2 regions of the Amycolatopsis coloradensis genome follow, and region 1 is predicted to be linked to the other one. Evidence: riboswitches for the same ligand, from Rfam matches in the RefSeq annotation. Region 1 holds a riboswitch; the other holds the start of a gene.
The links. A riboswitch is a leader RNA that binds a small molecule or an ion and turns the genes downstream of it on or off. The one in region 1 is predicted to bind S-adenosylmethionine.

Region 1 (4,653 bases):
GGCCTACATCGCCGTCGTCGTGCTCGCCGAGGGGACGACCATCGACTGGTCGCTGCCGCTGCTGGTGGTCTACGAACTCGCCGCCGGACTGGTGATCGGCCTGGCCTTCGGCTGGGGCGGGGCGTTCGCGCTGCGCCGGGCGGCGCTTCCCGCCACCGGTCTGTACCCGCTGGCCACGGTCGCGGTGTGCGTCGTGGCGTACTCGAGCGGGCAGCTCGCGCACGCGTCGGGCCTGCTCGCCACCTACGTGGCGGCCCTGGTGCTGGGGAACTCGAAGCTGCCGCACCGGTCGGACACGCTGTCCTTCGCCGAAGGGCTCGGCTGGCTCGCGCAGATCGGCCTGTTCGTGCTGCTCGGCCTGTTCGCCTCGCCGAGCAGGATCTTCGAAAGCCTGGTCCAGGGCCTGGTCGCGGGTGCGGTCGTGCTGCTGCTCGCCCGCCCGCTGTCGGTGCTGCTGTCGGCGCTGCCGTTCAAGATCCCCTGGCGAGAACAGGTGTTCCTGTCCTGGGCCGGGCTGCGCGGGGCGGTCCCGATCGTGCTCGCGCTGATCCCGCTGTCGTCCGGGGTGCCGGGCGCGCAGCAGCTGGTCGACGCGGTGTTCGTGCTGGTCATCGTGCTGACGCTGCTCCAAGGGGCGACGCTGACCCCGCTCGCGAGAATCCTCGGGCTGGCCCAGCACGCCGAGGCGCACGAGATCGACGTCGACTCCGCGCCGCTCGACGAGATGGGCGCGGAACTCCTGCAGGTCCGGATCCACGCGGGATCGAAGATGCACGGCGTGTACCTGGCCGAACTGCGGCTGCCGGTGGGGGCGACGATCAGCCTCCTCGTCCGAGACGGCTCCGGCTTCACACCGAACAAGAACACCAGGCTCCAGGAACGCGACCAGTTACTCGTCGTGACCACCGCTGAAGCCCGTGACGCGGCCGAACGACGCCTGCGGGCCGTCGACCGCGCAGGCCGCCTCGCCAGGTGGAAGGGCGAATCCGGCCAGTAGGTCACGGATCGGCACCAGCTGTTCGGCGATTGATCACCGAAATCTGTGCGCTGGCCCTCCCCTTTGCCCTCCTTTTGGAATACCTTCCCCGCAATTGACTCCATCGAATGGGTGAGTGTCGCGGTTAAGGAGTACGCAAAGTGACGAAGCTTCCTGTCCGGTTCGCCGGTCTGGGTACTGCAGCCGTTCTGATCGGGGTGGTCCTTTCGACGCCGGCGACGGCCAAGGACGCGTTCCCGGCGTTCGGGTTGCCGTTCGAGGGCGGTCAGCGGGTCTATTCCGCGGGGATCCACTCGGACAACGGGAGGTCCGGAGTGAAGAACGCCATCGACTTCAGCCCCGGGGACAGGACCGTTCGCGCCCCGCTGGCGGGCACGGTCCGGATCCAGCACTGCTCCGGCGGCGACTGGGTGACCGTCGACCACGACGGCGGCTGGCGGACCGGGTACTACCACCTGGAGGGCATTTCGGTCACCGACGGCCAGAAGGTCGCCCCCGGCGACGCCCTCGGCCGGACCGGCAACGCGCTGCCCTGTGGTGGCAGCAGCACCGGCGCCCACGTGCACTTCACCCTGTGGACCCTGCCCACGGCTGCGGCGCAGAGCGGCGATTCGCGCGACTTCGGGGTCGGCGCGGGCAACTGGAACGGCCTGTCCTACGACGAGGTCTCGACCAAGGTCGCCGAGGCCTACGGCGAAGCCGTCGACGGCAAGACCTTCGGCGGCTGGCAGTTCGCCGCGGGCACCGATCAGTACTCGGGCACCGCGACCGAGGTCTCCTCCCGCGCGACCATCCCGCTGCCCGGACGATTCCGGGTCTGACCTGCCGTTGCCCGGCGCGGCGCGGCGCCGGGCAACGGTACTTCCCGCTTGCGGAGCACGTGAGCGGCGTCTCAAGATGCGGACGAGGGCTGGCCCGATCGCCCGCCCGTCCGCTAACTTCGTTCGTAGGTCACGAGTGTCAGCGTCAAGCCCCGGCTAGCTGACCGGCAACCCTCCTACCGCGGTGGGGTGCCCCGGGTGAGGACCTGGCTCGTCGCGTGGTGCGACGGGCAAGCGCGGGATCCTCGTCGGGTCCCCTGACCCGGAGGATGACGATGACTCTCGCTCTCGAACGCACCAGCGCTCCCGCTGAAGTCGCTGAAACCGTTGCCACGCACCAAATCCCGACGGTCGCGTGCGCCGATCTGCGGGTCCCGCTGGTCACCGGCGGCGACATCGGCTACGCCAATCTCGATCACGCGGCGAGCGCCCCCTGTCTGGACAAGGTGCGTGCCGCGGTCGACGAATTCCTGCCCTGGTACGCCAGCGTGCACCGCGGCGCCGGGTTCGCCTCGCAGGTCTCGACCAAGCTTTACGAACGCACGCGCGGAATCCTGCGCGGCTTCGTCGACGCGCGGTCGACCGACACCGTCGTGTTCACCCGCAACACCACCGATTCCTTCAACCTTCTCGCGCGCAGCCTGCCGAAGCACACGTCGGTCATCGTGTTCGACACCGAGCACCACGCCGCGCTGCTGCCGTGGAAGGGACCGAACGTCCGCCGGATCGAAACCCCTCGGACCCGCCTCGCCGCGGTGTCCGCCGTGGACGAAGCGCTCGCGGACTGCCCGCAGGGCCCGCGCCTGGTGGTGCTCACCGGAGCGTCCAACGTGACCGGGGAACTGTTGCCGGTCAAGGAGATCGCGACCGTCGCGCGGCGGCACGGCGCCCGGATCGCGCTCGACGCGGCGCAGCTCGCGCCGCACCGCAAGATCTCGATCCGCGATCTCGACGTCGACTACGTCGCGCTGTCGGGGCACAAGCTGTACGCGCCTTTCGGTGCCGGCGCGCTGATCGGCCGCGCCGACTGGCTGCGCGCGGCTCATCCGTACCTCGCCGGTGGCGGCGCGACGAAGCTCGTCACCCGTGACTCCGGAAACCTCGGCGTGGTCTGGAATTCCGGCGCCGAGCGGCACGAAGCCGGTTCGCCCAACACCGTCGGCGTCTACGCGCTCGGTGTCGCCTGCGAGACCCTGGCCGCGAACTGGGACGGGATCGTCGCCCACGAGGAGGAACTGCTGGCGCGGCTGCGTCGAGGCCTCGCCGCCATCCCCGGTTTCGCCGAACTGCGGCTGTTCGACGCGCCGGTCGACCGGGTCGGCACGCTCAGCTTCGTCGTCGACGGCTTCGACCCGGGCTGGCTCGCCGCGGTGCTGTCCGCGGAGTACGGCATCGGCGTGCGGGACGGCGCGTTCTGCGCGCACGTGGCGACGAAGCGGCTGATCGCCGCGGCCGGTTCGACGGGGCAGCAGGCCGTGCGGGTCAGCCTCGGCCTCGGCAGCACCACCGAGCACGTGGACCGGATCGTCCTGGCGCTGCGCCAGATCGTCGCCCGCGGCGCGCGCTGGCAGTACGAGAAGCCGGAGGGCCGCTGGGTGCCGGAGAACGATCCGCGCGAACTTCCCCCGTTCTGCGCCTGACCCACTACCCTCACCCGGCATGGGGAACGAACGACCGCGTTACTGGTTTCCGCTGGCGTTGCTGGGTTTCGCTCAGCTGATCGTGGTGGCCTTCGGCGGGATGTGGTCCGGGGGCTGGTTCGCCTACGCGCCCGCCGGTGAACAGCAGTTCCTGACCCAGAATCTTTACGGTGTCGGTGATGGTGGGGTTTTCGGATCCTTGCGCGGGGTCGAGATGAGCCGCGAGAACGCGGCCGCGCTGGACATGTCGTTCGACATCGCCGGCCGGAACGACGACTGGCTGTTCGCCGTTCTCGCGGTCTACCTCGGCACGGTGCTGTTCTACGTCATCCGGACGAAGACCATGCGCTGGTGGAAGGTCGCCGCGATCGCGCTCGGCGGACTGGTCGCCATCGTGCTGGCGGATCTGGTCGGCTACTGGGAATTCGATCTCGACGGTGACACCCGGAGCGCGATCCTGCTGACGCTGGGCCTGGTCGGGCTCGCCTGGCTGGAGCGCAGCGTGCTGGTACTGGTCGTGGCCGCGGCGTTCGTGCTCTGCGCGGTCGTGCTCGCGCAGGGACAGCTCGCGCTGGTGCTTTCGTCGCTGGTCGTGCTCGCCGGGGCGTTCGCGGCCCTGCTGAGCAGGCCGAAGACGGCCGCCGAGGAGTCCTGAACACGCTCAGTGGACAATGGGGCGGTGAGTACTGAGCCCGAAACGGCGCCACCGTCGCCACCGCTGCCCAAGAAGCGCGTCGCCGTGGTGTTCGCCGTCGCCGCGGTGCTGTGGGGGATCGACCTCCTCACCAAGCAGATCGCCGTGTCCACGCTGGAGGGCAAGCAGCCGGTCGAGTTCCTCGGCGGGCTCGTGTACTTCCAGCTGGTGCGCAACCCCGGTGCCGCCTTCTCGATGGCGACCGGGCTGACCTGGGTGCTCGCGCTGGTCGCGATCGCCGTCGTGATCGCCATCGTCTGGCTGTCCCGGCGGCTGCGCTCGGTCGGCTGGGCGATCGGCCTCGGGCTGGTGCTGGCCGGCGCGCTCGGCAACCTGACCGACCGGATCTTCCGCGCGCCCGGCCCGCTGCAGGGGCATGTGGTCGACATGATCTCCGCGTTCGCGCCGAACGGACAGGGCTGGGCGATCTTCAACGTCGCCGACTCCGCGATCTGTGTCGGCGGCGTGCTCATCGTGATCCTCTCCCTGCTGGGCAAGGAC
Region 2 (4,653 bases), 920 kb from region 1:
TACCGAGCTTCGCGGCGATACCCGCCAGTTCGTCCCGGGAGATGTCGAGCTTCCAAAGCGACGCGAGCCCCACCAGCGTCGCGGCCGCGTCGGCACTGCCACCGGCCATCCCGCCCGCGACCGGGATGCCTTTGCGCAACACGACTCTGACCTTGGACTCGCCGTCCGCCTTGCCGACGTGGGCCGCCAACGCCTGCGCCGCCTTCCAGGCCAGGTTGTTGGCTCCTGTCGGTACGGAACCTTCACCTTCGCCGTAGACCTCGACGCCGGGGTCCTCGGTGACCGCGACGGTCACCTCGTCGGTCAGGGAAAGCGCCTGGAACACGGTCACCAGCTCGTGGTAACCGTCCGGGCGTACGTCACCGACCGACAGGTGCAGGTTGACCTTGGCGGGAACCCTGACGGTCACTGGGGGCGGTACGACGGCGAGCACGCGTCAAGCCTACGTGGCCGCTCCACTTGTGCTGTCACCAGGAGAAAGAGAACGGACGGGTCGGACGCGAACGGGCCGCCCCGGACGAAGTTCGTCCTGAGCGGCCCGTTCGCGGAGAAATCAGGCGGCGACACCCTGCGGACCGCGGACCGGGTGGGTCACGTGACCGCCACGTTCGGCGATCCAGGCGAGCGCGGCGTCCGCGCGCTCACCACGCACCCCGACGCGGAACCGGCCGACCGGCGTGTCGCCGATCCGGGTCAGGCCGCCCCCGATGGTGGCGAGTTCGACGTCGAAGCGACCGGCGGCCTCCGGCAGCAGCGCACCGACCGAGGCGAAGCCGACGAGCACGACGTCCACCGCGCGGTCGTACTTCGAGGCCTGTGCCCGCCCGGTTTCGATGGCGGGAAGCAGCGCCTGCGCGGTCCGGCTGTTCGGGTCGGAGACCAGGTCGAGCACGGTTCCGCGTTCGATGATCGCGCCGGCCTCCAGAACCGCGACGTCGTCGCAGACACGACGGACCACGCCGGCATCGGGAGTGGTGAGCAGCACGGTGACGCCGAGCTCGGCGCGCGCGCGGTCGAGCACGGTCAGGACCGCGCCGGACTCCTCGGGCTGCACGCCCGCGGTCGGGTCGTCGGCCAGGAGCACGGACGGCCCGGCGGCCAGCGCCTTGGCGATGGCCACGCGGCGCAGCTGCCCCGCGGACAAGTCGCCCGGTCGCTGCCCCGCACGGGGGGTGAGCCCGACCAGGTCGAGCAGGTTGCCGACCCGGTTGCGGCGCTGCGGCCCGTCGAGGCCGAGCTGCTCGAGCGGCGAAGCGATGTTGCCGGCGATGGTGCGCTCGGCGAGCAATTCCGGCTTGGTGCTCACGACTCCGACCTGGCGCCGGATTTCGCGGAGCCGGCGTCCGTCGAGTGTCCCGGTGTTGAGGCCGTCGAGACGGACGACGCCGCGGTCGGGACGCTCCTGAAGACCGATGCAACGAGCGAGGGTCGATTTGCCGGAGCCCGCCGGACCGACGACTCCGAACAGCGAGCCTGCTTGGATGTCCACGCTCACATCGCGCAGTGCGACGACGGGATTTCCGTTGAGGGGAAAGGATTTGGACAGGTTTTCGACAGTGATCACGAAAGGCTCCATGCACATGGGGCGCTGCTTCTTTCGAGCGCGCCGACCGTCACCGAGTAACCGTCCGGGAAACGGACGGATTCAGAGATAAGGGAATGAACTCAGGCAGTAACGGTGGAGCGTCGACACGCACTTACCGTGCGGCGACCTTCATCGACGACACGTCGCCTGGTCAGCAGGAGCGGGTGGGTGACCCTGTTCATTAGGCACAGCCTCCATCGGTCCTGGCTGTAGCACCTGCCCTGTGGAGGGTGGTTGCTGCGACTTCGGCGAGCCAGGTCTCTCAGTCGCTCGGGATGGCCTACTGAGTAAAACCGATCCCACTGGATGAAAGCAAGCGCGTAGGCGCAGATCACACGTCTGGTCGCGTCCATCATACAGGATTGGCTGTTCATATTCTGAGACGCCGACTGGCATCTCAGATCCGCGCTAGGCGCGCTGCCTGCTAAGACGAGTCCGCCCACGCCGAATCCAGAGGTGGATCTCGCAGACGCACAGCCTTGACCTGCCGCCGTTCGCGCGGCTCCGGTCACACGGGTGGCAGGTGATCAGCCGGCAGCCGCGGCGATCCGGGCGAACTGATGAACGTCCAGCTGCTCCCCGCGGGTCTTGGGGTCGATGCCGGCCTTTTCGAGCAATTCCCCTGCGCGTTCGGCGGAACCGGCCCACGACGCCAACGCGGCGCGCAAGGTCTTCCGCCTTTGCGAGAAGGCGGCGTCGACCACCGCGAACAGCCGCTCTCGGTCCACGGACGACACCACGTCGCCCCGTTCGAACGCGACCAAGGCGGAGTCGACGTTCGGAACAGGCCAGAACACCGCCCTGGGCACTGCCGCGACCTTGCGCGTCTTCCCGTACCAGGCGAGCTTGACGCTGGGTACGCCGTAAGTCCGACTTCCCGGACCAGCCGCCATCCTGTCCGCGACCTCGGTCTGAACCATTACGAGACCACTGGTCAGCGACGGCAGTTCGGCGAGCAGGTGGAGCACGACGGGAACGGCGACGTTGTACGGCAGGTTCGCGACGAGCGCCGTCGGCCGTGCGGGCAGGTCGTCCGCGGTGATCCGCAACGCGTCCGCGCCGACGACCGTGAGCCTTTCGGCCCCACCTCGTTCGGCCACGGTGCTCGGCAGCCGCCCCGCCAGAACAGGATCGATTTCGACCGCGACGACCTCGGCGCCAGTCGCGAGCAGCCCGAGTGTCAGCGAGCCGAGGCCCGGCCCGACCTCCAGGACGACGTCCCCTTCGCCGATCCCCGAGAGGTCGACGATGCGGCGCACCGTGTTGGGATCGTGCACGAAGTTCTGGCCGAGCTTCTTGGTCGGACGCACGTCCAGCTCGGCCGCCAGCGCCCTGATTTCCGCAGGACCGAGCAGTTCAGTCACCCGACGATCGTAACCAGGCCCGGTAAGCCACGATTGGCCGGTGGACGACGTCGTACTCGATGGTGACAAAGTCCGGCTGCGCGACTGGCGCCCGTCCGACCTCGGGCCGCTTCGCGACCTACTCGATCCCGCGCGGCCTTGGCACGAAACGAACGGCCCCTACTTCGGCACCCCGACCACTGCCGCTGCCGAATCCACGGCACGGGAACTCACCACGCCCAAGAGCGAGCCGCCCGATCCCCGCGCCAGCCTCGCCGTGTGCGACCTGAGCGACGGAAGGTTGATCGGCCGGGTCAGCTGGTACTGGGAAAGCAGGCAGACCGACTGGCGACGGATGGGGTTGGTCATCTACGACGAGCGGTACTGGGGCGGCGGATTCGGCACCGAGGCCTTGCGCATGTGGACGACCTACTTGTTCTCCCGCACCGACGCGCTCCGCCTGGACTTCGCCACGTTCTCGGGTAACCCGGGAATGATCGCCGTCGGGCGACGGCTCGGGTTCGTCGAAGAAGGCCGGTTCCGGCGCGCCCGGCGCTGGTCCGGCGGCGTCCACGATGCCGTCGTCTACGGGGTGCTCCGCGAGGAGTGGGGCCAGATGCATCACCCGAGCCAGGCGCGAGCCTGATCCGAACCCACCATCCGGATGGCTTTTCCGAAGCGACACGCATCCCACTCAAGGGTGATCGGCGCAGGTCGGCGCAGCCGGAGCGTAATGATCATCCACCCGATCGATACCGTGCATTCGTTCGAATCAGCCTCGACAATCGAGGGATGACCAGCACAAACATTCCCAAGGCCTTCCCGCTCAACCTGCCGGAAGGTGACGCCGAACTGCTTCTCGACGAGTTGCAGACGCGGCTACGCGAAGGGCGACGTCTTGTCGCCGAGGTCGGCCAGATCCTGGCCGAGATCGAGTCACGTGGGGTCCGTGAGCTCTACGGGCACAACTCGATCGCCGTCTTCTACGAGCATGTGGCCCGGGTACCTCGAGCAGAGGCTCAGAGAGTGACCGGCAGAGCGCTGGCGCTCAATTCGAGACGGGCGCGCGACGGCACGTCGATCGGCCCCGTCGCGCCCCTGACCGGTACTGCGGCCACCACCGGCGCGCTGGCCGAGGCCAGCATCGACCGGATCGTCACGGTCATGAAGAGGCTGCCCGAGCACGTCACCGCGAGCGCACGCCTCGAGGCCGAGGAGGGCTTGGTCGAGCTCGCCCGCGTCGCGAGACCGCGCGACGTCACGGTGGCGGGCACAGACCTGCTAGCACAACTGAACCCGGATGGAAAACCCAAAGACGATCCCGCTCCGCAAAGGCGGCGGAGCGCCTTCTGGTTGCGCCAGAAACGAACCGGCCGCTGGGACATGCGCGGCGACCTCGATGCCGAGACAGGCGCCCGCCTGAACGCGCTCCTGGTACCACGGGCCTATCCGGCCCCCGATGGAGAAGCCGACGACCGTTCGCCGGCTGAACGACGCGGCGACGCGTTCTCGGAGATCGTCGAGCTCGCGGAAACCGGCCCGGACATCCCTTTGCCCCGGAAGAGCTCGGAGCAGGTCGCCGAGCAGTCCCCGGCTGCCGAGCCCGCCGAGGAGTCGGCAAACCGTCCTAAGCCCGCCCAGGCGCCGCCTCAGGGCCGCCAGAGCCCGCCCCACGGCGGTGGAGGTGTTCGAGAACCGTCGAGGAACGTGGCACATATACGGCCC

Region 2: another riboswitch for S-adenosylmethionine. It lies ahead of LCL61_RS12555 (methionine ABC transporter ATP-binding protein); the one in region 1 lies ahead of LCL61_RS17070 (aminotransferase class V-fold PLP-dependent enzyme).

Annotation. Positions count from the first base shown of each region.
Region 1 covers NZ_CP150484.1:3,570,289-3,574,941, forward strand. Annotated here, with positions in the region: gene LCL61_RS17060 (potassium/proton antiporter) at 1-997, shown strand, start outside; gene LCL61_RS17065 (M23 family metallopeptidase) at 1,138-1,818, shown strand; SAM riboswitch class IV at 1,947-2,061, shown strand; gene LCL61_RS17070 (aminotransferase class V-fold PLP-dependent enzyme) at 2,094-3,458, shown strand; gene LCL61_RS17075 (hypothetical protein) at 3,478-4,113, shown strand; gene lspA (signal peptidase II) at 4,138-4,653, shown strand, end outside.
Region 2 covers NZ_CP150484.1:2,649,129-2,653,781, reverse strand. Annotated here, with positions in the region: gene LCL61_RS12560 (4-(cytidine 5'-diphospho)-2-C-methyl-D-erythritol kinase) at 1-433, opposite strand, end outside; gene LCL61_RS12555 (methionine ABC transporter ATP-binding protein) at 554-1,564, opposite strand; SAM riboswitch class I at 1,777-1,867, opposite strand; gene rsmA (16S rRNA (adenine(1518)-N(6)/adenine(1519)-N(6))-dimethyltransferase RsmA) at 2,113-2,949, opposite strand; gene LCL61_RS12545 (GNAT family protein) at 2,990-3,574, shown strand; gene LCL61_RS12540 (DUF222 domain-containing protein) at 3,721-4,653, shown strand, end outside.